2 regions of the Blautia argi genome follow, and region 1 is predicted to be linked to the other one. Evidence: riboswitches for the same ligand, from Rfam matches in the RefSeq annotation. Region 1 holds a riboswitch; the other holds the start of a gene.
What was found. A riboswitch is a leader RNA that binds a small molecule or an ion and turns the genes downstream of it on or off. The one in region 1 is predicted to bind ZMP and ZTP.
Positions count from the first base shown of each region.

Region 1 (15,061 bases):
TGTGGAGAAGGCTGCCGCACTATGCAGCCTTTTGAGATTTTAGAATTGAGGGGAGAGCATCATGAAAAAGAAAGTGAGCATGCTTTTTGCAATGCTTTTGTGTCTGGGCATGGGGTTTACAGGCTGCAAAGCTCAGCAGGGAGAAAGGCAGGAAAAAACAGAGGAGCTTACCAAAGTGACCTTAAACGAGGTGGCACACTCCATTTTTTATGCGCCGCAGTATGTGGCAATCGAAGAGGGATATTTTGTAAATGAGGGAATTAAGCTGGAGCTGGTTACAGGATTTGGAGCAGATAAGGTGATGTCTGCTCTTTTATCCGGTGATGCAGATATTGGTTTTATGGGGTCAGAGGCAACGGTTTATGCCTATCAGCAGGGGGCTCAGGATAAGGTGCTGAACTTTGCCCAGCTTACGCAGAGAGCCGGGAATTTTGTGGTGGCAAGAGAAAAAATGCCAGACTTCGAGTGGACAGATTTGAAGGGCAAGGATATTCTGGGAGGCCGTAAAAGCGGTATGCCGGAAATGGTCTTTGAGTATATTTTGAAGGAAAAGGGCATGGATCCGGATACAGATATGGGCATTGACAGAAGCATTGACTTTGGCTCTACAGCGGCAGCTTTTGCCGGAGGGCAGGGGCAGTTCAGTATTGAATTTGAACCCTCTGCCACTATGCTTGAGCAGGAAGGCGCCGGATATGTAGTGGCATCCTGCGGTGTAGAATCCGGCTATGTTCCTTATACGGCCTACAGTGCCAGAGAAAGCTATATTGAGAAGAACCCGGAAGTGATACAGGGATTTGTAAAAGCTCTGCAAAAAGGCATGGATTATGTAAATACCCATACGCCGGAAGAAATTGCCTCTATTATTGCCCCACAGTTTAAAGAAAATGATTTGGAAACCATTACTGCCATTGTAAAGCGTTATCAGGAACAGGATACCTGGAAAGACAATCTTGTATTTGAGGAGAAAAGCTTTGAGCTTTTGCAGGATATCTTGGAAAGCGCTGGAGAACTGGAAAAGAGAGTTCCGTATGAGGAGCTGGTGCTTACCGAGTATGCCAAGAAGGCTGAAGAGTAAGGAGTTGAAAGTGCAACAATCACTCAAGAATGGTTGACCTGTAAGAAGTAGAAAGACCACCCTAAAGGATGGTCTTTCTGTGTTTATTTTTTTCCTCTGGACAGTACACTGTTGTGATAAGCAGTAGAAAATGTTACATCTTCCCCAAACCACTGAGGAGGAACAAAACTGTTTGCCTCTTCTTCTGTGGAAAACTCCACTTCTGCCAGCCACAGACCTTCATAAGGGGCGTTAAAAACATCCAGCTCGATGGTGAGTCCTTTAGGTAGGGGCAGCAGATACCGGGTCTTGGAAAGGATAATGCCGTCTGCCTTTGTACGTAGATGCTCGTAAGCTTCACGGGTCAGAGGCAGATTGTATTCCTCCCGCATCATCATGCCTTTTCCTTTATAGGTGAGATAATAGTCGTTGTCCTGTCTGCGGATCCGCACAACCGGGGCAATGCAGAGATAAGCCTGCTCAATTTTCCTGGAAGGAAAGGCTTCCAGATCCTTTGGGAGTTCATGAATCAGATATTTACGTTCAATTTCCACGATTGTTTTCTCCTTTTCCTGATGAAGTATTAAAAATATCATATAATGTTCAAATGCAAAAAGCAAGCCACAGGAAGGTGGGAGAAAAAAAGGGATTGACAACCCTTTTTTTAAATGGTATGTTTTAAGTGCTTATATGACTGACGGAAGTGGAAATGACCACGGGGAGTATAAGCCACAGAAGCCGACCGTCTGGGCGAATATGCTCGGAAAGTGGGCTTTTTCTTATTTTTTAAAACTCTTTTTGGGAAAAATTAAGAAAAGCCGGGAAAAGTTCCGAGTGAGTTTAGAACAGCAGGAAAAGGAGATAAGTTCATGGAAATGTTATCACTGGAAAAAGAGTTAAAGAGCAATGCATATCCGGGCAGAGGAATTGTGCTGGGAAAATCAGAAGACGGAAAAAAAGCTGTTGCCGCTTATTTTATTATGGGCAGAAGTGAAAACAGCAGAAACCGCGTATTCGTAGAAGAAGGTGAAGGAATCCGTACACAGGCATTCGACCCTTCTAAATTAACAGACCCAAGCCTGATTATTTATGCGCCGGTACGCGTACTGGGCAATAAAACCATTGTGACAAACGGTGACCAGACAGATACCATCTACGAAGGTATGGACAAACAGATGACCTTTGAGCAGTCTTTGAGAAGTCGTGAATTTGAACCGGACGGACCAAACTACACACCTCGTATTTCCGGCGTGATGCATTTGGAAAACGGCAGATATAACTATGCAATGTCTATTTTAAAGAGCAACAATGGAAATCCGGACGCCTGCAACCGCTATACCTTTGCATATGAAAATCCGGTGGCAGGAGAAGGACATTTTATCCACACTTATATGCATGACGGCAATCCTCTTCCAAGCTTTGAAGGAGAGCCAAAGCTGGTGGGAATCCCAAACGATATTGATGCGTTTACAGAGCAGGTGTGGACAAGTTTAAATGAAGAAAATAAGGTTTCTCTGTTTGTTCGCTTCATTGATATTGAAACAGGCAAATATGAAACCAGAATTGTAAATAAAAATAAATAAGAAATAGGAAAGGAGAAAATTATTATGAAAGAATTAGCTTTAAAATACGGTTGTAACCCAAATCAGAAACCTTCCAGAATTTATATGGAAGAAAATGGCGACCTGCCAATTAAAGTTTTATCAGGAAAACCGGGCTATATTAATTTCCTGGACGCTTTTAACGGATGGCAGCTGGTAAGAGATTTAAAGAAAGCAACAGGTCTTCCGGCAGCAACTTCTTTTAAACATGTATCTCCGGCAGGAGCCGCTGTGGGACTTCCTCTGACAGAAACACTGGCAAAAATCTACTGGGTAGATGACATGGACTGGAAAAACTTTTCTCCTATTGCCTGCGCTTACGCAAGAGCCAGAGGTGCGGACAGAATGTCTTCTTTTGGGGACTTTATTTCCCTTTCCGACGTGTGCGACAAAGATACCGCGCTGCTGATTAAGAGAGAGGTTTCCGACGGTGTTATTGCGCCGGGGTATACAGAGGAAGCTCTGGAGATTTTGACACAGAAGAAAAAAGGAAATTATAATGTCATCGAGATTGACCCGGATTATGTGCCGGCTCCATTGGAACGCAAACAGGTCTTTGGCATTACCTTTGAGCAGGGACGCCAGGAGTTAGCCATTGATGATGAATTGATTTCCAATATTGTTACAGAAAATAAAGAATTGACAGAAGAAGCAAAGAGAGATTTAAAGGTTTCTCTGATTATTCTGAAATACACACAGTCCAATTCTGTATGCTTTGTAAAAGACGGACAGGCCATTGGCGTAGGCGCAGGACAGCAGTCCCGTGTACACTGTACGCGTCTGGCAGGACAGAAGGCAGACAACTGGTGGTTAAGACAGTGTCCGAAGGTGCTGAACTTGCCATTTAAGGATACCATTACCCGCGCAGAGAGAGATAATGCCATTGATGTGTATATTGGCGAGGAATATATGGACGTTCTGGCTGACGGCGCATGGGAAAAGACCTTTACAGAAAAGCCGGAGGTCTTCACAAGAGAAGAAAAGAGAGCATGGCTGGATAAGCTGCAGAATGTCACCCTTGGCTCTGATGCATTTTTCCCGTTCTCTGACAATATTGAACGCGCGAAAAAGAGCGGTGTGTCTTACATTGCACAGCCGGGTGGCTCTGTGAGAGATGATGCAGTGATTGATACCTGCAACAAATACAACATGGTGATGGCATTTACCGGAATTCGTCTGTTCCACCACTAAAAACAGAAATTTTGTGAAATATAGAAAAGGAAACGGATACAGACCCCGGGAATCCGGGAAATTGACGCATTTTCAAAAAACAGGTTGGCACAGCTTTGAGCTTAGAGTCTGAAAGCTGTGTCAAAGACCGAAAAATTTATCAATTTACCAGAGAAAAGGGAATGGGTATCCGTTCTCTTTTTTTTATTGGGGCATTGACAAAGAAAGCGTATCTGATATATTCTGAAAGGGCAAACAGAGACTACAACAGATAGGAGAGTGTGACATGAGTATTAAAATTGGTATTTTAGGATACGGAAACCTGGGTCGTGGTGTGGAGTGTGCAGTAAAACACAATCCGGATATGGAACTTGTGGCTGTTTTTACCCGCCGCAATCCGGAAGACGTGAAGATTCTTACAGAAACAGCAAAGGTTTGCCATGTGGATCAGGCAGTGAGCATGAAGGACGAAATTGATGTGTTAATTCTCTGCGGCGGAAGCGCTACAGACCTGCCGGTACAGACACCAGAATTTGCACAGCATTTCAATGTAGTAGACAGCTTTGATACCCATGCAAGAATACCGGAACATTTTGCAGCTGTAGACGCTGCTGCAAAAAAAGGAAATCATACAGCCATGATTTCTGTTGGCTGGGATCCGGGTATGTTTTCTTTAAACCGTCTGTATGCCAATGCAATTTTGCCGGGTGGTAAGGATTATACCTTCTGGGGCAAAGGCGTGAGTCAGGGGCATTCAGACGCTGTGAGAAGAATTGAAGGTGTTTTAGATGCAAGACAGTATACCATTCCGGTAGAAAGCGCGCTGGAGGCAGTGAGAAACGGAGAAAATCCGGAGCTTTCCACACGCCAGAAGCACACAAGAGAAGTATTTGTTGTAGCAGAGGACGGCGCTGATAAGGCAAAAATCGAACATGAAATCAAAACCATGCCGAATTATTTCGATGAATACGATACTACTGTACATTTTATTACAGCGGAAGAAATGGCAGCCAGCCATGCAGGACTTCCTCACGGCGGTTTTGTAATTCGTACCGGCAGCACAGGCTGGGAAGATGAACATCAGCATGTAGTAGAATACAGCTTAAAGCTGGATTCCAATCCGGAATTTACTTCCTCTGTTATTGTGGCTTATGCAAGAGCTGCTTATCGTATGAGTCTGGAAGGACAGACAGGCTGCAAGACTGTGTTTGACGTGGCACCTGCATATTTAAGCTTACAGACTCCGGAAGAGCTGCGGGCTCATATGCTGTAAACGAGTAGGGAGAATGGGAATAAAAGGAAAGAGAGTAAAACAGTGAATCCTAAAATAGATACCAAAAGAGAAGCAAAGCGAATCATTTTCGGCTTAATCGGAGCCGTGATTATGGCGGTGAACATTAAGACCTTTGTGCGGGCAGGGGGCTTGTATCCCGGCGGTTTTAATGGTGTGACACTGTTGTTTCAGACTATTTGCGACCGCTTTTTTGACATTGCCGTACCGTTTTCGCCTATTAGTCTTGCCCTGAATGCAATTCCGGCGATTATCAGCTTTAAGGCGATTGGAAAGAAGTTTACGGTGATTACCAGCCTTATGATTGTGGCGACCAGTGTTCTGACCGACATGGTTCCCGCCATACCGATTACCCAGGATATTTTGCTTATTAGTGTCTTCGGCGGACTGATTAACGGTGTGGCAATCAGCATTGCCCTGATTGGCGGCGCTTCCACAGGAGGAACCGATTTTATTGCCATTTATTTTGCGGAAAAGAAAAACAAAGATGTATGGAATTATATTTTACTGGCAAATGCAGTTGTGCTTTTGGTTGCGGGTTATCTGTTTGGCTGGGACAAGGCGCTGTATTCTATTATTTTCCAGTACGCCTCCACACAGATGATACATCTGCTTTACCAGACGTATAAGAAGGTGACGCTGTTTGTCATTACCGATGAGCCGGAGGCAGTATACCAGGCTATTTATGAGGTGACAAATCACAGCGCTACAGAATTTACGGCAACAGGCATGTATTCCAATGAAAAACGGAAAATGATTTACTCTGTGGTGTCCACCATGGAAGCAAAGGTGCTGACACAAAAAGTTATGGAGGCAGACCCTCATGCTTTTGTGAATGTGGTGAAAACAGATACGCTGGTGGGGAGATTTTATCAGAAGGAAACCTATTAGGTTGGAAAAACTCTTCTTTAGAGGTTGAAAAGATAAGATTTAACCGTTATAATAGTCCCTATCAGTAAAAATAGCAATGATTTTACAAAAATGCAGAGATAGAGGAGATTGTATAATGGAAAAGACAATGGAAAAGATTGTTGCACTTGCAAAATCCAGAGGATTCGTATATCCGGGTTCAGAAATTTACGGTGGTCTTGCAAATACATGGGACTACGGAAACCTGGGTGTAGAACTGAAAAACAATGTAAAGAAAGCATGGTGGCAGAAGTTTGTTATGGAAAGCCCATACAACGTAGGCGTAGACTGTGCTATCCTCATGAATCCTCAGACATGGGTGGCTTCCGGTCATTTAGGCGGATTTTCAGATCCGTTGATGGATTGTAAAGAGTGCCATGAGCGTTTCCGTGCAGATAAGATTATTGAGGACTTCTGTGCAGAAAAAGGCATTGAAATCGAAGGCAGCGTAGACGCATGGAGCCAGGAAAAGATGAAAGAGTTTATCGAAGAGCATCAGATTCCATGTCCGACCTGCGGCAAACACAACTTTACAGATATCCGTCAGTTTAACCTGATGTTTAAAACCTTCCAGGGTGTTACTGAAGATGCAAAAAATACAGTCTATTTAAGACCGGAAACCGCACAGGGTATCTTTGTAAACTTTAAAAACGTACAGAGAACTTCCAGAAAGAAACTGCCATTTGGTATTGCACAGATTGGTAAATCTTTCCGTAATGAAATTACACCTGGTAACTTCACTTTCCGTACCCGTGAATTTGAGCAGATGGAACTGGAATTTTTCTGTAAACCGGATACAGATTTGGAATGGTTTGCATACTGGAAACAGTTCTGTCTGGACTGGCTGCACAGTCTGGGCTTAAAAGACGAAGAAGTGCGCTACCGTGACCATGATAAAGAAGAACTGAGCTTTTACAGCAAGGCAACCACTGATGTGGAATTCCTCTTCCCATTTGGCTGGGGCGAGCTTTGGGGCATTGCCGACAGAACGGATTATGACCTGACACAGCACCAGAATGTATCCGGACAGGATATGACCTATTTTGATGATGAAACAAACCAGAAATATATTCCATATGTTATCGAACCTTCTCTGGGCGCAGACCGTATGGTACTGGCATTTTTGTGCAGCGCTTACGATGAAGAGGTTCTGGACGCAGAGAAAAATGACGTGCGTACTGTGCTGCATTTCCACCCTGCACTGGCACCGGTGAAAATTGGTGTGCTGCCTCTTTCCAAAAAATTGAATGAAGGCGCGTTAAAGGTATTTGAGCAGTTATCAAAGAAATACAACTGTGAGTTTGATGACAGAGGAAATATCGGAAAACGTTACCGCCGTCAGGACGAAATCGGAACACCTTTCTGTGTAACCTATGACTTTGATTCCGAAACTGATGGAGCAGTAACCGTTCGCGACAGAGATACCATGGAACAGGAAAGAATCAAGATTGAAGATTTAAAGGCTTATTTTGAGGAAAAATTCACATTTTAACTAGTTTTGAGACTTATAAGACCGCTACACGAAGAGGAGGAAACCTTTGTGTGGCGGTCTTTGTTTTTCGGGGAAAACTGTGGACAAAAGAGATTTTGCAGGAGAAGTATACGGTAGATTTTCTGGCAGTGGGGACAATATTGCACACCGGTCAATTCGGGAATCAGGAATTTCAGCCTCTTTTGATGTATTATGAAAGAGAAAATCCTCCTGTCGGTTGCTTGATAAAGAGGAAAGTTGTATGAAATAGATAAAAAAGTTGAAAAAAACAGAAAAATAATATGCAAAAATCCATATATCTATTGAATATATGGATTTTTTTTGTTATAATCTTCGATAGATTCATTTTCCGAGAAGGAGGAGAAGACAAAATGGCGAAAAAAAGAAATATTATTGTGGGACAGTCCGGCGGTCCTACCTCGGTAATTAATTCCAGCCTTGCAGGCGTGTACAAAAATGCCATTGAGCGTGGGTTTGATAAGGTATATGGTATGCTGCACGGCATACAGGGACTGTTAGATGAACAGTATGTGGATTTGTCTACGCAAATTCATTCTGAGCTTGACATTGAGCTTTTAAAAAGAACACCTTCTGCATTTTTGGGCTCCTGCCGCTTTAAGCTGCCGGAAATTCATGAGGACAGGGAAATTTATGAGAAAATCTTCCAGATTTTAAACAAACTGGAGATTGAAGCCTTTATCTACATTGGTGGTAATGATTCTATGGATACCATTAAAAAACTGTCTGATTATGCTATTCTCACAGGGCAGAGCCAGAAGTTTTTAGGTGTGCCGAAAACCATTGACAATGACCTGGCGCTTACAGACCATACACCTGGTTTTGGCAGCGCAGCCAAATATATCGGCGCTTCTACCAAAGAAGTCATTCGTGACGCGCAGGGGCTTACCTACAAAAAGAACATGATTACCATTATGGAAATCATGGGAAGAAATGCAGGCTGGCTGACAGGAGCAACGGCTCTTGCAAAGACGGAAGACTGCGATGGACCAGATTTGATTTACCTGCCGGAGATTCCTTTTGATATCGAAAAGTTTTTAAAGAAAGTGAAAGAACTTTTGAAGAAAAAATCTTCCATCGTGATTGCAGTTTCGGAGGGAATTAAGCTGGAGGACGGACGCTATGTCTGTGAACTGGGTAGCGTAGGCGATTATGTAGATGCATTTGGACATAAACAGCTTCAGGGAACAGCTACCTATCTGGCAAATTTCCTGGCAGCAGAGTGCGGTTGCAAGACCAGAGCCGTAGAGCTTTCCACACTGCAGAGAAGTGCTTCTCATATGGCTTCCCGTGTGGATATTGACGAGGCATTTATGGTAGGCGGAGCTGCGGTGAAGGCAGCAGACGAAGGTGACACCGGAAAGATGATTGTCATTGACCGTGTGTCCGATGACCCGTATATGAGCGCTACCGGTATTTATGACGTACACAGAATTGCCAATGAAGAAAAACTGGTTCCGAGAGAGTGGCTGAACCGGGAGGCAAATTATGTGACAAAAGATTTTGTGGACTATATTAAACCACTGATTCAGGGAGATTATCAGCCGATTATGGTAAATGGTCTGCCGCGTCATCTGGTTTTGAAAATGAAGAAGAAATAAAGGCGTTTTTGAGAGAAGTTTTTATAGAAATATGGGAATACAAAAAATGGGGAAAGTCAGTCCGAATGGGGGTTCGGACTGACTTACTTTTTGGTTAAATATTTGGAAGTTCTGGTTTTTTCATATAGGGAATTTGAATGTCAACAATAGTTCCTTCTTCAACTACACTTTCTATAGAGAGTCCATATTTTTTTCCATAATAACTTTGAATTCGTTGATGAACATTTAACAATCCAATAAAGTGATGGTTTTGTTGCATATTCTCTATATGGCTTTTTTCATTTTCCAAAGAATATAGAATTTCTTTTAGTCGTTCAGGTTTAATACCAGAACCGTTATCTATAAGAAAAAAGTGTAAAATTCCATCTTCCAGATTTGCGCTTAGATTAATACGACAATCGGTTTCCATTTGTGCAAAACCATGCTCTACGGAATTTTCCACAAGGGGCTGCAAAAGGAATGCAGGGATTTCTAAAGAATAGAAATCATCAGGTATACTACAATCAAATGTGAATTTACTTGGAAAACGGATATCCAGAATGGTTAAATATCGATAAATTTGTTGTATTTCTTCTTCCAGATAAACGACAGGAACTTTTTTCAGGTTATAACGGAGCAATTCGGACATACAGGAAGCAATAGTTTTGATTTCTGGTTCGTTATGTATATCTGCAATGGATTTAATACTGTTTAAGGTATTGTATAAAAAATGATGATTAATTTGCGTTTGAAGCATTTGAATATACATATTCTGCTCACTGAGTCTACTGGTGTAATTCTGGCGCAGGCTTTCGGTAAGACGCTTATTCAGATGATTAAAACTGGTTACAAGTTTTTGCAGTTCTCTATTTGAAGTTTTACCATCAACAGAAATCTCTTTGTAACTATTGAGGTCTTGAGAGTCCATCTGTTGACAGAGCAAAGTGATTGAGTGCGTCAAGCTGCGTGAAAGAAAGAGAGCCAGGATTAATCCGAGTAATAGTGTAAAAACAAAAATTGCAGAGTAATTTAGCAAATTGTGCTGATAAGCTTGTGTAATATTTTTATTGTTTAAACACTGCACAATGTGCCAACCTGTAGTTTGATTCAAACAACCATTGACAAGGTAATTTTCTTTACCGACAGATATGGTTTGGGTTTGTATAGGATCATTTTCCGGTATGTTTTTGCTGAATTTAGAAAGTTCATCGAAAAGAATCTGGGAACTTTCTGAGTTGATGTATTTGGAATCAGAGCAATAAGCCAGTGTGTTATGAGAATTAAAAATCATAATAACGCTACCGGGAGTCTTGGCGGAATTAAAAATAGTTTCTACAGAGGAAAAATCAATTCCTACATAACAGCTTCCAATTTCTTTGAAAGTATATCCATCATAAAGAATTTTGACCATAGGTAAAATCTTTTTTCCACTGATAAATGAATCCTGAATAGGTGCAAAATAAGTATGATAATTAGAGGTAAGAGCTTTTTCCTCCCAAGAGTTCATTTTTTCTAAAATTTCTTTATGGGTTTGGGCATTTAAAATATTATATTCAAAGGTATAATCATATCTACTGCGAAAAAGACAGGATATAACATTTGAATTCAAGCGGTTGGTTTGTATAAGCTGTTTAGTAAACATACTGCTGTCTTGTGAATAGGCAAGAAGATTATTGTCATAGTCAGTAATAAGAGCTTTTCGTATGTCATTGTTTAGAATATGCATATCTGCAATTTTTGTAGCATCATTCAAAAGTGTATTTAAAGTAAGGTCTGTTTGAGTCAGAATGGTTTCCATTGTTTGACTGAAATCTTCTTTGACGGTTGAAGCGGTTTGGTTTGCAGCTGTAATACCTAAAATTGTTGAAGGAATAATAAGTAATAGTAGCGAAGCAATAAATATTTGTGTTCGATAAGAAAAAAAGTGTGTTTTCATATAAATTTCTCCTAAAATAATATATTTGATTTATGGATTATTATAAACTATTGAAAAAGAGAAAAACAGATTTATGAATAAAATATATAAAAAACAAATAGAAATACTATTTTTTTTATAAGATAAGTTCTATTTTTAGAGTAAGTCCTTTACTATAATGAAACTATAAAAAATAAAGTTCAGGAGGAAATGAATATGAACAAAGTAGAACGTGTAAAAGCAGTTATGAACAATGAAATCCCGGATAAGATTCCGGCAGGCTTTTGGTTTCATTACAAGTCAGATTATACAGTGGAAGAAATGGCAGAGGCACATTTAAAGCTATACAGAGAAACAGATATGGATATTATAAAAATTATGCAGGATTATATGTATCCAATTGAAGGGGAAATTCATTGTGCGGAAGATTGGTACAACATTAAAATTAAAGGAACGGATTCTGAAGAGTTTCAAAAGCTATCTGCGGTTATTAAGAAAATCCGAGAAGAAGTAAAAGACGAAGTTCTTATATTTCAGACAATGTTTGGCCCTTTTAAAGCAGCTAGTATTGCGTTTGGCGATGATGTTCTTATGAAATATAGCAAAGAGGCACCAGAAGCGGTTGCGTATGGAATTGGTGTATTAGCGGAAGGCTTGGAAAAATGGGCCAAAGGTTATCTTGAAGCAGGAGCAGATGGTATTTACTATTCTGCACAATTTGGAGAAGAAGGGCGCTTTACAAAAGAACAGTGGGAAACATTGGTAAAGCCTTTTGATGTTCAGATTTTACATGTAGCAGAAAAAGAAGAGGGGAAATATAACATACTTCATATCTGTGGTGAACCAGAATATAAATTTAAAACGCATGTGGATTGGTTTACGGATTATCCAGGTGACTTGGTAAACTGGTCTGTGAAAGACAATGCTTATAGTTTGGAGCAAGGGCGAGATTCTTTCAAAAGGGCTGTTTTAGGCGGATTGAATAATAAAGGAAACATATTAAATGGTCCAAAAGAAGAAATAGAAAAAGAAGTGGAAGCAGTTCTAAGAAGATTCGGAGAAAAAGGCATTATGATTGGTGCGGACTGTACAATCCAAGGGGAGAATATTAGTCTTGATTATATTAAAACAGCTGTGTATGCGGCGCATAAGTATAAAAGACAGTGATAGGAGGAGATTTTTATGAGAAAAAGAACAGCAGCAGTATTAAGTATGATTTTAGCAATTAGTATGACTGGTTGCAGTAGTGGAGTAAAACCAGAAGAGGAAAAAACAAACGGAAAAAAAGATGACGGAGTATTAGAAATTGAATTTTTCCAGCAAAAAATGGAAGAGGGTCCGCAAAAGGGATATCAAGCTATTATAGATAAGTTTAATGAGGAAAATTCTGATATACGGATTGAAATGAATACGGTTCCTGATGCCGGAACTGTGTTGACGTCTAGAATTGCTTCTGGAGATATACCAGTTTTGTTTTCTGATTATCCGACGCAGCAGCAGTTTAGGCAGAAGGTAGAAAATGGTTATGTCCAGGATTTGTCAGAACAGGAGTGCCTTAAAAATGTAGAGGAATCCGCTTTGGAGATGACAAAACAGAAAGATGGAAAGTATTATGCTCTTCCATATAGTCGTAATTATATGGGGGTATATTATAATCAAGAAATATTTGAAGAAAATAATCTGGAGGTTCCAACTACCTGGAAGGAATTTCTGGAAGTATGTAAAACTTTAAAAGAAAAATCTATTACACCTATTGGATTAATGGGCAAGGATCCAGGACGTGTAGGACATGGATTCCAATGTATGACAGTGGCTTGGGATCCAGAGGGAATTGAAGCAATTGAGCGCGCGGTCAGTGGAGAAGAAAAACTGGAAAATGATGAAGGATTTAGAGAAGTTGCAGAAAAAACTGCAGAATTACTTTCATATACAAATGAAGACGTTCTTGGACTGGCAGATACAACCTGCTGGGAAAACTTTGCGAATGGAAAATATGCAATGTGTATTACAGGGTCTTATGCCAGAGGAACATTGCTGATTGCCAATCCGGATTTGAAGATAGGAGTATTTCCTCTGCCAAATGAAACACAGGAAACTACAAACACTTTATCAGGTATAGACGCCGCTATTTGTGTATCAGCAAAAGCTTCAGAAGAAGAGAAGGAAGCAGCATATAGATTTTTGGATTATTTGGCAGAAACAGAAAATGCACAAACCTTTTGTAATCATGATGGGGCTCCCTCTTGTATTACTGGGGTAACTCCGAATTATGAAGGAATTGAACCTATGATGGATTTAATTAATGCAGGACAGGTTCATGACTGGATGGCGTCAACAATTGACAATAATATTGTGACAGATTTGTATAATGTAACACAGGGATTCTGGAGTGACAAAGATATTGATAATTATCTAAACCAGATGGATACTTCGATAGCGGTAACATCAGCAGAATAGAAGTCTTTTTAGAGGCAGCACTCCTCTTTGATTGTTGCCTCTAAAAATCGGACATTAAAATATCTTCAGAAAGGAGAAGCGGTATGAAGAAAATATCTGGAAGAGCAATTTATTTTAGTTTTACTATAGTTCCTGTGATTTTGTATAGCTTCTTTTACGTTTATTCTGTAATAAGTGGAGTACGTTATAGTTTTACTGACTGGGACGGAATGTCTCCTGAATTTAATTTGATAGGGTTTAAGAATTATGAAGCTCTTTTTAAAAATCCCAATTTTTGGAACTCTTTAAAGACTACGGTTCTTTATAGTATTATGCTGGTAGTAGGGGTTATTGTTTTATCCTTGTTGTTGGCAGTTTCTTTAAACTCATTAAGAAAATTCAGGACTTTTATGAAATCTGTATTTTTTGTACCAGCTATGATAGGTGGTATTACTATTGCACTTATTTGGGATCAGCTTTTTTACAGAGTAGTACCCTTGATAGGAAAAGCTCTGGGAATAGATTGGTTATCGCAAAGTGTATTGATGACAGGAAATACAGCACTTCTGGCTGTGATTTTTGTTCACATATGGCAGGCTGTTGCCCTTCCTACAGTTATTTTTATAGCCGGATTGCAGCAGATTCCTGATGAACAGTATGAATCAGCGAAAATAGATGGAGCAACTGTTTTTGAACGATTTCGTTATATAACGTTTCCTTATTTGATTCCGACATTGACAGTGAATTTGGTTTTGATGGTAAAACAAGGTTTTACTTCTTTTGATTTTCCTTTTGCATTAACAGGTGGAGGGCCAGTAAGAGCAACCGAAGTTATAGGAATCTTGATTTATAATGATGCATTCAAAAAATATGAAGTTTTCAGTAGCAAATGCAGAAGCTTGTGTATTGTTTGTTATTGTAGCTGTTTTTTCATTGACACAGATGAAATTGACAAGTAAAGGAGGGGTACAGGAATGAAAAGAGAAGGTTTTGGTTGGAAAATTGCCAGAAATTTATTTTTACTGGCAGGATTAGGGCTTATTCTTGTGCCCTTATATTTAGTTGTAATCAATTCCTTTAAAACTTTAGAGGAAGCAGGAAGAAATTTTTTTTCATTTCCATCTTCTCTTAATTTTGTAAACTTTCAAAGTCTGTTTTCAAATAGTAATTATTGGGGATTTGCAGTTAATTCTTTGATTATTTCTGTGATTTCAGTCAGCTTGATTTTGATTTTAGTTCCTGCTGTTTCTTATGCAATTGCCAGAAATTATACAAAGAGGTATTATAAAGGTATTTACTTTTACCTGCTGATGGGGCTGTTTATTCCTTCTCAAGTCATTATGCTTCCTGTGACAAAATTGATGACAAATTTAAATCTTTTGAACAGGCAGGGGTTAATTTTGTTATATGCAGCTTTTAGTTTAACACAAGGAGTGTTTCTATTTGTGAATTATATCAGAGGGCTTCCCTACGAGATTGAGGAATCAGCGTATATGGACGGCTGTAATGTGTTTCAGACTTATACAAAAGTTGTAATTCCGTTAGTCAAACCCATGATAGCAACTTTAATTATTATGGATTTGTTGTGGATA
Region 1 covers NZ_CP030280.1:915,993-931,053, forward strand. Annotated here, with positions in the region: gene DQQ01_RS04570 (ABC transporter substrate-binding protein) at 62-1,078, shown strand; gene DQQ01_RS04575 (CYTH domain-containing protein) at 1,162-1,611, opposite strand; ZMP/ZTP riboswitch at 1,738-1,816, shown strand; gene DQQ01_RS04585 (IMP cyclohydrolase) at 1,927-2,640, shown strand; gene DQQ01_RS04590 (phosphoribosylaminoimidazolecarboxamide formyltransferase) at 2,665-3,849, shown strand; gene DQQ01_RS04595 (diaminopimelate dehydrogenase) at 4,115-5,101, shown strand; gene DQQ01_RS04600 (YitT family protein) at 5,144-6,010, shown strand; gene DQQ01_RS04605 (glycine--tRNA ligase) at 6,126-7,520, shown strand; gene DQQ01_RS04610 (hypothetical protein) at 7,571-7,765, shown strand; gene DQQ01_RS04615 (6-phosphofructokinase) at 7,892-9,139, shown strand; gene DQQ01_RS04620 (sensor histidine kinase) at 9,234-11,054, opposite strand; gene DQQ01_RS04625 (uroporphyrinogen decarboxylase family protein) at 11,355-12,200, shown strand; gene DQQ01_RS04630 (ABC transporter substrate-binding protein) at 12,216-13,490, shown strand; gene DQQ01_RS04635 (carbohydrate ABC transporter permease) at 13,574-14,428, shown strand; gene DQQ01_RS04640 (carbohydrate ABC transporter permease) at 14,444-15,061, shown strand, end outside.

Region 2 (15,061 bases), 160 kb from region 1:
GGTTCTTTGGTACAGGAAAGAAATTCCCACAATGCTACAAGTAACAGCCCCCTGTAAAATCCACCAGCGTTTTCGAATATATCCAAGTTGTATATACAGAAATTCTTTTCCTGATAAAAGGCGGTCCTGTTCCTGCTCATAAAAAACCTGCTTACACTGCTCTACGGTTTTTTTTACACTGCTTTCTTTTGCCTGCACCCGGAACGTTTCTTTATATCGGTTTAATTTTTCCTCTACCTCCACAAATGCTTCCTCCCTTCTAACATAACAGTTCCTGTAGCTCCTTTTTTGCCTTTTTTATCCTGTATTTTACCAAAGGAAGTCCGATTTGAAGCACCTCCGCTATCTCTCTTAATTTCAGCCCCTGAAAATAATATAAAATCAGGACCTCCCGAAATTCTTCCGGTAATTGTGCCAAAGCATGCTCCATATCCACTCGTTCGGCTGCCTGTTCCAGCGCTTCCCCTTCTCCGCTTTTCTGCTCAAAGAGTTGTCGCTCTACAGGCATCTCTCGTCTTCTGCGATGAAAATCACACACAAGATTTCCGGCAATGGTATAAAGATAGTTTTTCGTTTTTCCTCTGTATTCATAGGACGAAAGACCTGTAAAAAAACGAATAAAAACCTCCTGTGTCAAATCCTCTCCATACTGCGTATCGTGACAGTGGCAGGTACAGTATCTAAAAATTTCATCATAATATTTTCGTATAAAAAGTTCCATGGCATCTTCCCTGCCCTGCTTCATTTTCCATATCAGTCTAAAATCAGAATCCACAGTTTCCTCCTTTCTCACTTTTGAAAGTCCAAACGCTTGTCCTTCTATTATATCTAACGCAGAAGACAGGCTAAAAGATAGTTTCTTAATAAAAATTCTGTAATAATAAAAATTTTCCTATGAAACAAAAAACGGAAATATTTCTGTCTTTTTTAAATCACAGAAACATTCCCGCATGATTTGATTTTTCTTTTTCCTTATTTTACCAAATTCCCATCATATGCTGCATACCAAGTGTCACTCCCGTAATGCCAATCCAGCATGCCAGTCCCATAAGCAAAGGACGTCCTCCTGTTTTTATCAGCTTCACCACATCTGTGTTCAGCCCAATCGCCCCCATGGCCATAACAATAAAAAACTTGGACAGTGTTTTTAAAGGCCGAAATACTTCCATTGGTGCGCCTGCTGAAGCTGCCAATGTTGTGATCACACTGGCTCCAATGAAAAACAGAATAAAGAACGGAAACACTTGTTTCAGCGATACCTTGTCCCCATTTTCTCCCTCTGCTTTTCTGGCTCTTAAAAAGGCCAGTACCAGAGTAATTGGAATAATCGCCAGCGTTCTGGTAAGCTTTACTGTCACTGCCTTGTCCAATGTCTGATTGCCAAGTTGATACATACTGTCCCAGGTAGAGGCTGCAGCCGTAACAGAGGACGTGTCGTTTACCGCTGTCCCGGCAAAGATTCCAAAGGTTTCCCCAGACGCAGTAGAAAATCCCAACACACCACCCAGCGCCGGAAAAATCAGCGCTGCCAGAATATTGAAGAGAAAGATAACTGAAATTGCCTGGGCAACCTCCTCCTCATCTGCATCAATCACCGGCGCTGTAGCTGCAATGGCAGAACCCCCGCAAATTGAGGAGCCCACACCCACTAAAGTGGAAATCTTGCCCGGAATGTGCATGATTCTGTGCAGTACATAGGCAATGACCAATGAAGTTGTAATCGTACAGACAATAATAGGAAGAGATTGTTTACCGGTTTCCATAACCACCTCCAGATTCATGCCAAACCCCAGAAGCACTACTGCATACTGTAAAATTTTCTTAGATGTAAATTTAATTCCCGCATCAAAAGCACTCCGCTCTTTTAAGAAAAGAGCTAGCACAATACCTCCCAAAATAGCAAACACAGGACCGCCGATAACCGGAAAAACTTTTCCCAGAAAAAAGGCCGGAAGCGCCAGACCCAAACAGAGCAAAAGCCCTTTTCCATTTTCTTTCAAAAATTCCACTCTTTCCTCCTATCTTGCCGCATGCACAGCCGCAATGGTTCCGTCGGCAACTGCTGTTGACACCTGGCGCACCTGTTTTACCCGAATATCTCCTGCTGCATACACTCCCGGAAGCTCTGTTTCCATATTTTCATCTACTGGTATAAAACCGTTTTCCAGTCTTAGCTCTGTATACAATTCTGTATTTGGCACAGTCCCTGCATAGACAAAAATGCCACATCCGGAATCTTCTATGGTTTCAATCGCCCCTGTCCTTTCATTGGAAATTTCAAGAGAGTTCACCTTCTCTGTCCCGTACACTCCATGCAGTCTGGAATTTAACCGTAATTTTATATTGGGTGTTTTTACCACCTTTTCCTTAAATTCTGCAATACAACCCAGCGTTTCTTCAAAATGAATAATGGTTACCTGCGCCGCATACTGCGCCAAATATAAAGCCTCCTTGACCGCCCCGTCTGCACCACCTACTACATATACATTTTTTCCTCTGTAAAGCATTCCATGCTGTGCTGCATTCATACTCATACCTTTTCCGCAAAGTTCTGCCTCTCCTACAATCCCCAGTTTTCTCGGAGAAGTTCCATTTGCCAGAATCACCTTTGCTGCTTCGTAAGTATGCTGCTTGGTCTGAATTTCCTTTTTTTCTCCTGACAACTTTACAGAAACAACTGTTTCATATACAAGCTCTATATTAGCACGTTCTGCCTGGGCTTTTAGTTTCTCAGAAAAAGTAACGCCTGTTTCTCCTTCTGTAATTCCGGCATAATGTGTGACTGCAGAAACTCTTCCAATCAGCCCGCCCACCTGAGTTCTTTCAATAACTAAGGTCTTTTTTCCACGACTTACTGCATAAATTGCTGCGCTGATTCCTGCTGGTCCTGCTCCGATAATAACTACATCATACATTTGAATTTCCTCCTTCTTTTCCACTTATTTTTCTTATGTTTCCTGTTCTTCTTTACATTTATACTATATCTTCCCAGAATCATTTTGTAAAATTATAAATATTGATATAATCATAAATATTTGTTATGATATTTTCAGGAGGTATCTATTATGCTTGATTTTCGTATGGAAACTTTTCTGACAGTATGTGAATATATGAATTTTACTCATGCTGCAGAGGCTCTGGGTCTGACACAACCAGCCGTTTCTCAGCATGTCAAACACCTGGAACAGGAGTATGACACCCCACTTTTTCAGAGGGATAAAAAAAAGCTACATCTGACACCTGCCGGGGAAATTCTGCGTACAGCTCTGGAAACTATGAGAAATGATGAAAACACCTTAAAGAAGCGTCTGAAGGAAAGTCAGACACAAAAAAAGATTCTAACCTTTGGTGTAACCATGACCATTGGAGAATATGCTATTATCCCCTCTTTAACCCGTTTTATTAAGGCTCACCCAAACACAGACTTTTATATCCGCTATGCCAACACCCAGACACTTTTAACCTGTCTTCAGGAAGGGAACATTGATTTTGCCCTGGTGGAAGGGTATTTTAAGTCAGACCATTACAGCACCCGCATTTTCAAGGAAGAGGAATACATTGCTGTCTGCAGTACAGACCATATTTTTTCAAAACCTGTCCGCTGCCTAAAGGATTTAACCTGCGAGCATCTTCTGCTTCGGGAGCATGGCTCCGGCACTCGAGCCATTCTGACCAAAACACTGGCACTGAAAAACATGTCTGTAGAAGACTTTAAGAATGTAGTAGAGGTAGAAAATATTCATACCATTGTATCCCTACTGCTTCAGGACTGTGGAATTGCATTCTTATATAAAGCTGCTGTGGAGGATGAAATTGCCCGCGGCACACTGCGCCAGATTCCACTGGAAGATTTCCAGATTACTCATGATTTTACCTTTCTCTGGAACAAAGACAGCGTATTCTCCGGTGAATATGAAGAAATCTTTCGGGAATTTACGGAAATACCGGTTATTTAAACCACAAATAAATCCTTCCTATTTTGCCACAGGTCATATCCGCGACATGATACATTTTCTTACAAAACAGAAAGGCAGCGATACAAATGTCACCCCGGAATCCTTCCCGACTTTTTGTATCGCTGCTCTTTTATAATTACATAATCCTCTTATTTAGCAGGTTGCGCCACCTGTTAAATGCTTCTGGGCTTTTATATTTTCTTCTTTCCGTCCCAGTAAATCATCTGTCAGAAGCTGTTCCTGCACATTTTCAAAGCCCAGCCTTGCAACCGTATCTGCAAAACGTTCTCCTGTAATTCCCTGCTCCCTGAACAGCAGAATGGCTTTTTCCACAATAGCGAGAACTTCTTCTTTGTCTGTGAAGACCTTATCCAGGTAACGTCCCTGTGCCACCTTTTTACCCCAGCGTCCGCCAATGTAAATACGGTATCCATTGGTATACTCTTCAAAGGCTTTAAATGGACATTTGCCAATGCAGCGTCCGCAGTGGTTACATTCATTTTCCGGAATCACAATCTTTCCGTCTACCACCTTCGCCACTTTAATCGGACAGTTATTTTCCACACGGCACACCTTACAACCGCGGCATTTCTCCATATCCACCAAAGGAATTCTCTGTCCGATAATACCCAGGTCATTCAAATCCGGTTTTACACAGTTATTTGGACAGCCGCCTACTGCGATTTTAAACTTATGGGGCAGCTTCACATTCGCATATCCATGGAAAAATCTCTCATGAATTTCTTCGGACAATGCAAAGGTATCAATCAAACCATACTGACAGGTAGTCCCTTTACAGGACACAACCGGACGTACCTTGGAGCCGGTTCCTCCTGTTTCCAGTCCTGCCTGCATTAAATACTCACGGAGAGGCTCGATATTGGCAAAAGGCACTCCCTGGATTTCCATGGTAAGACGGGAGGTCATGGTTACTTCCCCGCTTCCGAAAAGCTCTGCTGCCTCTGCAATGGTTCTGGCTTCCTCTGCCGTAATTTTTCCGTTCCTTGTAATCACTCGTCCATTAAATCTATCCAAAGTATTTTTGTCTTTTAAGAATCCCAGAGCCTTTACTCTCTTTTCTTCTTCAGGTGATACCGCGCCTTCCGGATTTTCCACCTTCACATCATTGAAAAATGTAGAGCCCTCTAATACCACCGTATTTTTGTATCCGTAAAAACGCATACGGTTCTGCAGGAAGTACGCACGTTTTCCCTTTGCACATACCAACAGTAATTTTTCTTCCTTATCCAGACCTTCTATTTCTCCATTTACAGCAAATGGATCTACATACTGTGCACCGTGAATGGAAGGAGTCAGACCTGCATCGATTACCTTATAACCTTTTGCTTTTCCTTCTGCATACTCTGCCGGAGTCATGCTCACCAAATCTCCGCTTAATTTATTAAGTAGCACATAAACAGCCTGTACAAAGGGGTGGATTGCTGTGGAAAACGGCGGTGCATAGGCAAAATCCGCATTTTCAAAATCTTCCAGAGCTGCCCCCATATTTAATCCCATGACCGCGATATCTATCATTTTGTCTACTGCGCCTGGTCCCATAACCTGCACACCCAGCAATTTATGGGTATTCTTTTCTGCAATCAGCTTTGTAATAAAGAAGCCAGCACCTGGATAATAGTGAGCCTTGTCGTCTGTAGGCGCCAGAACGCTCACAACCTCATATCCTGCTGCTTTCGCCTGTTCTTCTGTAAGACCTGTACGTCCTACATTCAGACCTGGCAGCTTTACAATGCCGGTTCCCAAGACACCTGGATACGTCTTGTTTTTCCCTGAAAGTAACTGTGCCAGAGTTCTTCCCTCCATGTTTGCAGAAGAACCCATTGGTGACCACTGAGGCTTTCCGGTGATACGGTTTGTCACCATTACACAGTCACCTGCTGCATAGACTCCTTCCAGATTTGTCTTCATGGTATTGTCCACCAAAATGGTTCCTTTAAACATTTCCAGGCCGCTGTCCTGCAAAAATTCTGTATTCGGACGAATTCCTGCTGCTGTAATCAAAAGGTCACAGCCCAAAAATCCAGCAGAAGTCTTTACACCTGTTACCTTTCCATTGCCAACCACTTCCTCTGCTTTGGTTCCGGTAATCACGCGAATTCCTTCCTTCAGCAGATGTTTCTTTACATAGCCTGCCATTTCTTTATCTAAAATATTCGGAAGTACCTGGGCGGCAAAGTCAATCACCGTCACCTGTATTCCTCTGGTCTTCAGATTTTCAGCTGCCTCCAGCCCAATAAATCCGGCGCCGATTACTACCGCCTTCTTTACCTGATTTTCTTCTGCATATGCCCGAATGGCTGTAGCATCATCAGGAGTGCGCATTTTAAAGACACCCTGCTGTTTCATTCCCGGAACGGGCAATTCTACCGGAGATGCCCCTACCGCCAGAACCAACTTATCATAGGAACAGACCTCTTCTTCTCCTGTAAACAAATCTTTTACAAGAACCTGCTTTTTATCTGCCCAAAGCGCAGTAGCTTCTTTTCCGGTCTTTACCTCTACCCCTGTCATTTTGGCATATTTCTGAGGCGTATTTACAATAAGCTCTTCTCTGCTTTCAATCAGTCCGCCTACATAATACGGGAGTCCGCAGCCTGCATAGGAAATATCTTTATCTCTGGTAATAACTGTAATTTTTGCACTTCTGTCTTCACGTTTCAGTTTAGCTGCTGTTTTTGTTCCCGCAGCAACGCCTCCAATGATTAATACTTTCATTCTACCTCTCCTGTTCTTCTTTTACTGGTACTTTGGTTTACCTGTTCTGTGTTGCTTATTCCTGCTGTCTGTGGCAACAGTACAACATACCTGCACACTCCGGCTTCATCTTTTCGCATACAACCACATCTCCCCCACTTATGGTCAGACTGCGGCCATGAACCATAGCGTCTGCTATTTTCTGTCTGGCTGAGTCATAGATGCGAGTCACTGTCGGTCTGGAAATATCCATCTTTGCTGCACACTCCTCCTGTGTCATTTTCAGAAAATCCAGAATACGAATCACCTCATATTCATCATAGGTAAGATTGACGCTTCCGTCAGCAACACAGCCCTGCGGTGCAAAGCTGGTGATTTTCGGTTTGGAACAGATACATCTGCTTTTCTGTGGCCTGGCCATATGTCCCCCTTTCCTCATATAGATTTAAGATAGTGATTTTTTCTTTTGCGCTTTCAGAATACTACCATTATGAACATATGTCAATATCTTTTTTCAAATAGAATTAAATCTACGCACCCGCGAAGGGTGCGACCATTTATCCGTTCCAACATATTTAGCGACTTTAATTGACTTTTCCAGTCCACTGAAAATTAAGTTTTTTCTTAAACCTTTGTCCCACCAACAGCATTTTTATGCTTTTTTATTTTAACTTCATTTCTTAGGGAAGCTATCGGAAAGACACAACGCCCCATATCCAATACGATTATTAGGATATTCCCCGCCTAAAAGCGGTCTTGCTCCTCTTCTTAAATAGGCCTTTACCTTCTCTCCGTACAAAAAAGGATCATTTTCCCTCACAATTCCCCACTCCATCAAGAGTGCAGCCGCACCGGTGACAAAAGGTGTGGCAAAGGAGGTTCCTGTGCGGCTTTCATATCCTCCTCCCAGCGCTGCTGTGACAATCCCCACCCCCGGTGCCACCAAATCCGGCTTAATCTCATTAGTCACCCTGGTATAACCCCTCCCTGAAAAATCCGCATATGCCAGATAACGGGAATCATACGCACCCACAGAAATCACTCTTTGCGCTGTGGAGGGAATGGTTTGTGTTGTCTGAGGTGTGGGAAAAAGGAAATGCGTATCTTCATTTAAAATACCCCCTCCCGGGAGCCACAAATCATAATCCCCGTCCACAATCTTTACAGGAATCAATCGGATTTTCCACGTTCCGCTGTCTACATATCCCCTTTTAGGCAAAAGCTCTATATAAATTTCCTGGGATAAACTATAGGGAGCAGGCTCTCCATAATACAACAAAAGCTCCATATTTCCCACAGAAAACCTCTGAGCGCCTAAAATCTCCTGAAAAGGCCCAATTCGCTGTCCCCCGGGAAGTAAAAGCTCTATCTCCATTTCATCTACATAATGCTTCCAGAACTGGATATTAAAACCAGGCTCATACTCCCCTACATTTAAAAGGATTTCTGTTGCCTCCGCTATCGAAACTCTCCCTGAAGTATGCAGTGCCTGATTCCCCTCATTTCCCATACCCACGCAGATAACACTCCGACCGTTCAGAGCCGCATTATCCAGATAGGTTTCCAAAAGAGATTCCCCGCTGTGAGAACCATAATTATTCCCAAAACTAAGATTCAGAGCCACAGGCTGCCCTCTGTCTGCTGCCAGACGAATAGCATAGTCAATCCCCTGCAAAAGCTCAGTGGTTCTGGGAAAGCCCCCTTCCCTTGCTGTTCCCAGCTTTACTACCAAAAGCTCACTTTCATAGGCAACTCCTCTATAGACCCCGTCTGACGCTCTGCCGTTTCCTGCAGCAATTCCAAGTACGCCTGTGCCATGTCCGCTTAAATCTCTGCTGGGCACTATTTTTTCTCTGTCTGCCCGGTTCTCTGCCAAAAGTGCCTGATTGATTTCTTCCTGTGTATACTCTGTTCCAATAGAATAGCCCCTGGGAGGTCTTCCCGGTATACTCTGATCCCAGAGCCGCAAAATCCGTGTGCTGCCGTCCGGATCTCTAAAATCCGGGTGAGCATAGTCTACACCTGAATCAATACATGCCACCAAAATCCCTTTTCCGGTAAGCGGCTCTCCCAAAGGGGAGAAAGCGCTTTGCACAGAAGTCATACAAGAGGCGCTTCTTCCCTGCTGCACAGCAAAAAACAAACGCTTGGGTTTCTCTATATATTCGATGCCCGGAATCCGGGACAATGCCTCAATCCGACTCTCCTCCAGTGTAATCACTGCAAAACCGTTTAAGAGCTCTGCCCTTGGCACATCTTCTCCCCAGAATGTCTGAAAGATTTCCCGTATACTTAATAATCAAGTCCCAGGTGTTTTCTGACTGATTATATCCTATATTCAGTTCCGGTGACTGCTCCCGTTCCGCTGCTGTTGCATCTAAAGCAAGATTTAGAAGATTTTCCAGCTTCTGATTTTCCATTTTTTGTTCCTGCGTTTTTCTTTCAGTCTACTCTTCTCTTTTTCAAAATATTCCGAAGCATCACATGCTTCATAAAGCTTCTTGATTTCTTCATAAGACATATTTTCCCATAAAGCCAAAAAGGCTGCCGCACCATATTGGTGCGACAGCCTATCTCCCCTCAAATTCTCTTTATCTTTCTATTTTTCTTTTGAAATCAGATGATATGGAAGCGCTACGCCTAAAACACCACCAACCATATTTCCCAAGGTTACTATAATTACATTATAGAAATATGCACCGATTCCAACCTTTCCTGTAATAAGTGAAACACCGATACTGCTCATGTTTGCAATACTATGTTCAAATCCACACACCATGAATACGAAAATACACCAGAAAATCATGATCAACTTCCCTGATTCAGATTTCATTTTTATTCCGCACCATACTGCAAGACATACCAAAATGTTACACAAGATTGCTTTGATAAACAATGGCACCGGAGCTGTAGTAGTTTTGGTAATTGCAAGATTTTCAAAGTAATCACCGATTCCGCCTGTAGGAACTTTTGCAGCCACGAAAAGAGCAGATGATAAAAGAGAACCAACCAGGTTTCCGATCCAGCATACACACCACAGTTTGCAGGCATCACCCACGGTAGCTGTTTTTCTGAATATAGCCGCTGACATGACAAAATTATTTCCTGTAAATAAGTCTGCCCCTGCCATAATAACTAAGCTAAGAGCTGCTGCAAAAGCCGCGCTTTGTGCCGGTTTTGCCCAGATCGCCGCTGCTTCTGAGCCTGACAGATGACCTGCCAATGTAAACGCTACAAAGCTACCCATTGCAACAAACATACCAGCTAAGATAGAGGCTACAAAATATCCCAGCGGATTGTTTTTCAGTAAATTCAATTTTGCTGCCGCAGAATTGCACACAGCCTTATATTCGTCTTTATACATACTTCATTGCTCCCTTCAAGCCCAAACTTTTTTAGAACAGCCCTGTAATCTTTCCTGTTTCGTCTACGTCAATCTTCTCAGCAGCCGGAACCTTCGGAAGTCCTGGCATGGTCATGATTTCTCCTGTCAGCGCTACGATAAAGCCTGCACCTGCAGAAATCTTTAAGTTTCTTACCGTTACTTCAAAATCTGTAGGCGCTCCCAGTTTGGTCTGGTCATCGGTTAAGCTGTACTGTGTCTTCGCTACACAGATTGGGCAGTTTCCATAGCCCAGGGCCTCTAACTGTGCTGCCTGTTTCTGTGCATTTGCAGTCAGAACCACTCTCTTTCCTCCGTATACCTTCTGTACAATCTGGTTCAGTTTATCTTCAATGCTTCCTTCCAGTTCATAGGAGAATGTAAAGTCATTTGGCTCTTCTACCAGACGGATAACCTCTTTTGCAAGGGCAATACCGCCTTCACCGCCTTTTGCCCATACTTCGGACAGGGCTACGTTTACGCCCAGCTCTTTACATTTCTGCTCTACCAGGTCAAGCTCTGCCTTTGTATCTGTTGGGAATGCGTTAATAGCAACCACACATGGCAGTTTGTATACGTTTTTGATGTTGCTTACATGTTTTAACAGGTTTGGAAGTCCCTTTTCCAGTGCTTCCAGGTTTTCATTGTTTAAGTCAGCCTTCGCTACGCCGCCATTGTATTTTAATGCACGAACCGTTGCTACGATAACGACTGCGCTTGGGTGCAGGTCTGCCATACGGCATTTGATATCCAGGAATTTCTCTGCTCCCAGGTCAGCTCCGAAACCTGCCTCTGTGATTGCATAATCCCCTAATTTCAATGCCATCTTTGTTGCAATGACAGAGTTACAGCCATGAGCGATATTTGCGAATGGTCCGCCGTGTACGATTGCAGGTACATGCTCCAGAGTCTGTACCAGATTTGGTTTCAGGGCGTCTTTTAACAGTGCGCACATCGCGCCTTCTGCATGTAAGTCATGGGCAGTTACCGGTTTCTGTTCGGAAACCTTTCCGTATGTATAACCAACAATAATACGTCCCAGTCTTTCCTTTAAGTCTGTGATATCTCTTGCCAGACACAGAACAGCCATGATCTCAGATGCTACGGTAATGTCATAGCCGTCTTCTCTTGGCATTCCGTTTGTCTTTCCGCCCATACCGTCTACAACAAAACGGAGCTGGCGGTCATTCATATCCACACATCTTCTCCAGGTAATCTTTCTTGGGTCAATGTTTAATTCATTTCCCTGATAAATATGGTTATCCAGCATTGCTGCTAAGAGGTTGTTTGCTGCGCCGATTGCATGGAAGTCACCGGTGAAGTGCAGGTTGATGTCCTCCATTGGAACGACCTGTGCATATCCGCCGCCTGCTGCTCCGCCCTTTACACCGAATACCGGTCCAAGAGAAGGCTCACGAAGAGCAACCATAACCTTTTTGCCAAGTCTTTGCATACCGTCTGCCAGACCAACGGTTGTTGTTGTCTTTCCTTCTCCTGCCGGTGTTGGGTTAATTGCTGTTACCAGGATTAATTTTCCGTTTGGCGCGTCGGATTCTTTTAATAAGTTGTAGTCGATTTTTGCTTTGTACTTTCCGTACTGTTCCAGATATTTGTCATCAATACCTGCTTTCTCTGCAATGTTTGTAATCGGCTCCATGGTACATTCCTGTGCAATTTCGATGTCTGATTTGAATCCCATAATCATATCCTCCTTAAAAGAAATAATAATTTTCCTCGCCCTTTTCCCAACCTTTTTTTCTCTCTCATTTCTATGCTTTTGTCCTGCATGTGTATGAGTCAAAAAGCTTCCTGGCTGAAAAAAGGGCAACACTTGTACGCTACAAATGTTGCCCAGACGGTCGGCTTATTATCTTATTCTGATTCCCCTGTGGTACTCCACATTTATCCGTCAGTAATCAGAACCTGTTGTTTTGCAGCAGATATTTAAATATTTATCTGTCACAGAACTATGGTTATAATCTAACACAAAATTATCTTGATGTCAATCTACTTCAATAAAGTTTGTGAAATTTTTACCAATTTTATTTTCTTTTCTATACAAACCTCACAAGTACTTATGCGCCAATAAAGGAAAGTACTTCTTCCTTCTCTGGCATCACTCTTAAAGCGCCTTTTTTTGTTGTAATAAGGGATGAAGCACCGTTGGCAAAACGCAGCATTTCCTGCAGATTTTCTTCTGTCAGACCCGTAATGCCATGTTCCAGTACATAATTCAGCGCACATGCTCCAAAGGTATCACCCGCACCTGTGGTTTCAATGGTATTTTCCTGCAAAAACGGTACCTGGAAAACTTCCTTTCCCTCATGGAAAGCAATACTTCCCTCTTTTCCCATGGTCACATTCATGAGCTTTAAGTTTGGATATTCCTTTAACAGTCTGTGTGCGCCTTCTTTTACGTCCTTTGTCCCTGTCATAAATTCCAGTTCTTCTTCGGAAATTTTCAGAAGGTCGCATTTGGACAAGCCATATGCAATCTGTTCTTTTGCCTCTTCCATAGATTTCCAGAGAGGAGGTCTTAAGTTCGGGTCAAAGGAAATCAGAAGTCCGGCTTCTTTTGCCACATCAATGGCTTTATACGTTGCCTTTCTTACTCCTTCATGTGTCATGGACAACGTTCCATAATGAAAGGCTTTTGCAGAACGGATATATTCTTCGTCAATCTGCTCCTCCTGAAGCATTCATATCCGCCCCCGGATTTCTGTAAAATGCAAAATCTCTGTCCCCATCCTCAAATGTATGAACAAATGCAAGTGTTGTATGCACTTCTTCATCTTCATATAAGTGGCTGGTATCAATACCAATGGAGTCCAGGGTACTGCGGAGAGCTGTTCCAAACTGGTCTTTTCCTACAACTCCCAGAAAAGAGGTCTTTTTCCCCAGCTTGTTTAACATTGCCAGTACATTACACGGCGCTCCGCCCGGATTCGCCTCAAACATAGAATTTCCCTGTCCGCTTACTCCGTTTTCTGTAAAATCAATCAAAAGCTCGCCTAATGCGATTACATCAAATTTTTTACACATGTTTCCTACTCTCTTTCTCATCACTTTACTTCTTGTTGCTTTAATGTGCATTATAGCTTTTTTTCCTTTTTCATGCAACATTTCCACATATCTTTCCCGAATTTTTCTATTGAAACCAGAATTATTTCATTTTCGCAACCGTACGCACGTCCTGAAAATGTCCCATAACAATCAAGGTTTCTGTGCTCTTAAACACATATTCCGCACCGGGAAGCGGAAACATTTTTCCGTCTTCCTTTGTTGCCAGAATACTGATGTGATGCTTTCTTCTGACCTCTTTCTCCAGGATAGAACTTCCTACCCAGGACTGAGGAACCGGAATCTCATAAATTGCATATTCATCGGTCAACTTAATGTAGTCAAAAATATTGTCATTACCGTATTTAACGGCCAGACGCTGTGCCATTTCCTTTTCCGGATACACTACATCGTCTGCACCATTTCTCAAAAGAAATTTTGCATGCACATCCCGGTTGGCTCTTGCCAGCACCATGGAAGCCCCGCAGTCCTTTAAAAGCGCTGTGGCTTCCAGAGAACTCTGGAAATTATCGCCAATGGCAACCACACATAAATCAAAATTTCTCACTCCCAGAGATTCTACAAAATGTTCATTGGTAGCATCGCCTATCTGGGCGTCTGTCACCATATCTATGGCATCATTGACTCTCTCCTCATTAATGTCCACTGCAAGGACCTCATTTCCTTCTGCGATTAATCGCTCTGCCATATGCCTTCCAAAACGGCCAAGCCCTATCAGAAGCACTGATTTCATTTCTGTTTTCCTCCTTAAATCATTTTATCCTACAGAAATCTTTTCTACCGGAAGCTTTGACGGAATTGTGGATATATGGTTTGTAAATGCAATCAGTATGGTAATACCGCCCACTCTTCCGATAAACATCAGCAGAATCAAAATCACCTGTGACACCATTCCCAGACTGGAAGTAATTCCAAGAGAAAGTCCCACCGTACAAAGTGCAGACACGGTTTCAAAAAGTGTCTGCTTTATTCCCAGATTTTCTATAGTGGCAATCGCCATAGAAGAACCTATACTCAATAAACCATAAAACATCATCAGACAGCAGGCATGGCGGATTGCTTCTCCCTCCACTCTGCGCCGGAATAATTCCAAATCCTTTCGTTTCCGAAGTTCTGTCCAGATTGTCAGCATCAGAACCAGTATGGTCGTAGTCTTAATTCCCCCTGCAGTAGACCCCGGGGAACCGCCGATAAACATCAGACATACCATCAGCATCTGGCTGCTGTCCGTCAACGCGTTCAAATCCACGGTATTAAAACCTGCCGTTCTGGGGGTAACTGCCTGAAAAAAAGCACTGAGTATCTGCTGTCCCAGGGTTTTTCCTTCCATAGAAGGCTGTCCCCACTCAAAAAGAAACATCAGCAGCGTACCGCCGATAATGAGAACTCCTGTAGCAAAAATCACCATTTTTGTATGCAGTCTGTAGTACCGAAATTTCCATTTACATTTTTTTAGATCTTCCCAGACCAGAAAACCAATACCGCCGATAATAATCAGTCCGGCTATAGTAAGGCTCACCAGATAACTGTCCCCTGCTGTAATCAGGGAAGAACTCGGACTGTAGTATCCCATAAGGTCAATTCCGGCATTACAAAATGCGGAGATAGAATGAAAAACAGCATAGTAAATACCCTTTCCCAGTCCTAATCTGGGCACAAAGTAAAATGCCAGAAGCACGGCTCCGATTCCTTCAAAAAAGAGCGTTCCTGACAACACAAATTTGGACATTCTTACAATTCCCCCTATCTGGGGCGCTGCTACACTTTCCTGCATCAACATACGCTCTGACAGACCTATCTTTTTTCTGGTCAGTGTCAGAGCAGATATGGCAATGGTCATAAATCCGATACCGCCTATCTGAATCAGAATCAGGATAACCACCTGCCCGAATTCTGACCAGAAGGTATAGGTATCATTCGTTACCAG
Region 2 covers NZ_CP030280.1:758,459-773,519, reverse strand. Annotated here, with positions in the region: gene DQQ01_RS15830 (hypothetical protein) at 1-140, opposite strand, end outside; gene DQQ01_RS03875 (RNA polymerase sigma factor) at 260-775, opposite strand; gene DQQ01_RS03870 (YeiH family protein) at 978-2,009, opposite strand; gene DQQ01_RS03865 (NAD(P)/FAD-dependent oxidoreductase) at 2,019-2,915, opposite strand; gene DQQ01_RS03860 (LysR family transcriptional regulator) at 3,066-3,956, shown strand; gene DQQ01_RS03855 (FAD-dependent oxidoreductase) at 4,110-6,692, opposite strand; gene DQQ01_RS03850 (DUF134 domain-containing protein) at 6,748-7,092, opposite strand; partial or broken gene DQQ01_RS03845 (S8 family peptidase) at 7,345-9,091, opposite strand; gene DQQ01_RS03840 (formate/nitrite transporter family protein) at 9,271-10,035, opposite strand; gene DQQ01_RS03835 (formate--tetrahydrofolate ligase) at 10,067-11,752, opposite strand; ZMP/ZTP riboswitch at 11,896-11,980, opposite strand; partial or broken gene DQQ01_RS18015 (carbohydrate kinase family protein) at 12,129-13,095, opposite strand; gene DQQ01_RS03825 (potassium channel family protein) at 13,217-13,867, opposite strand; gene DQQ01_RS03820 (TrkH family potassium uptake protein) at 13,892-15,061, opposite strand, start outside.
Region 2: another riboswitch for ZMP and ZTP. It lies ahead of DQQ01_RS03835 (formate--tetrahydrofolate ligase); the one in region 1 lies ahead of DQQ01_RS04585 (IMP cyclohydrolase).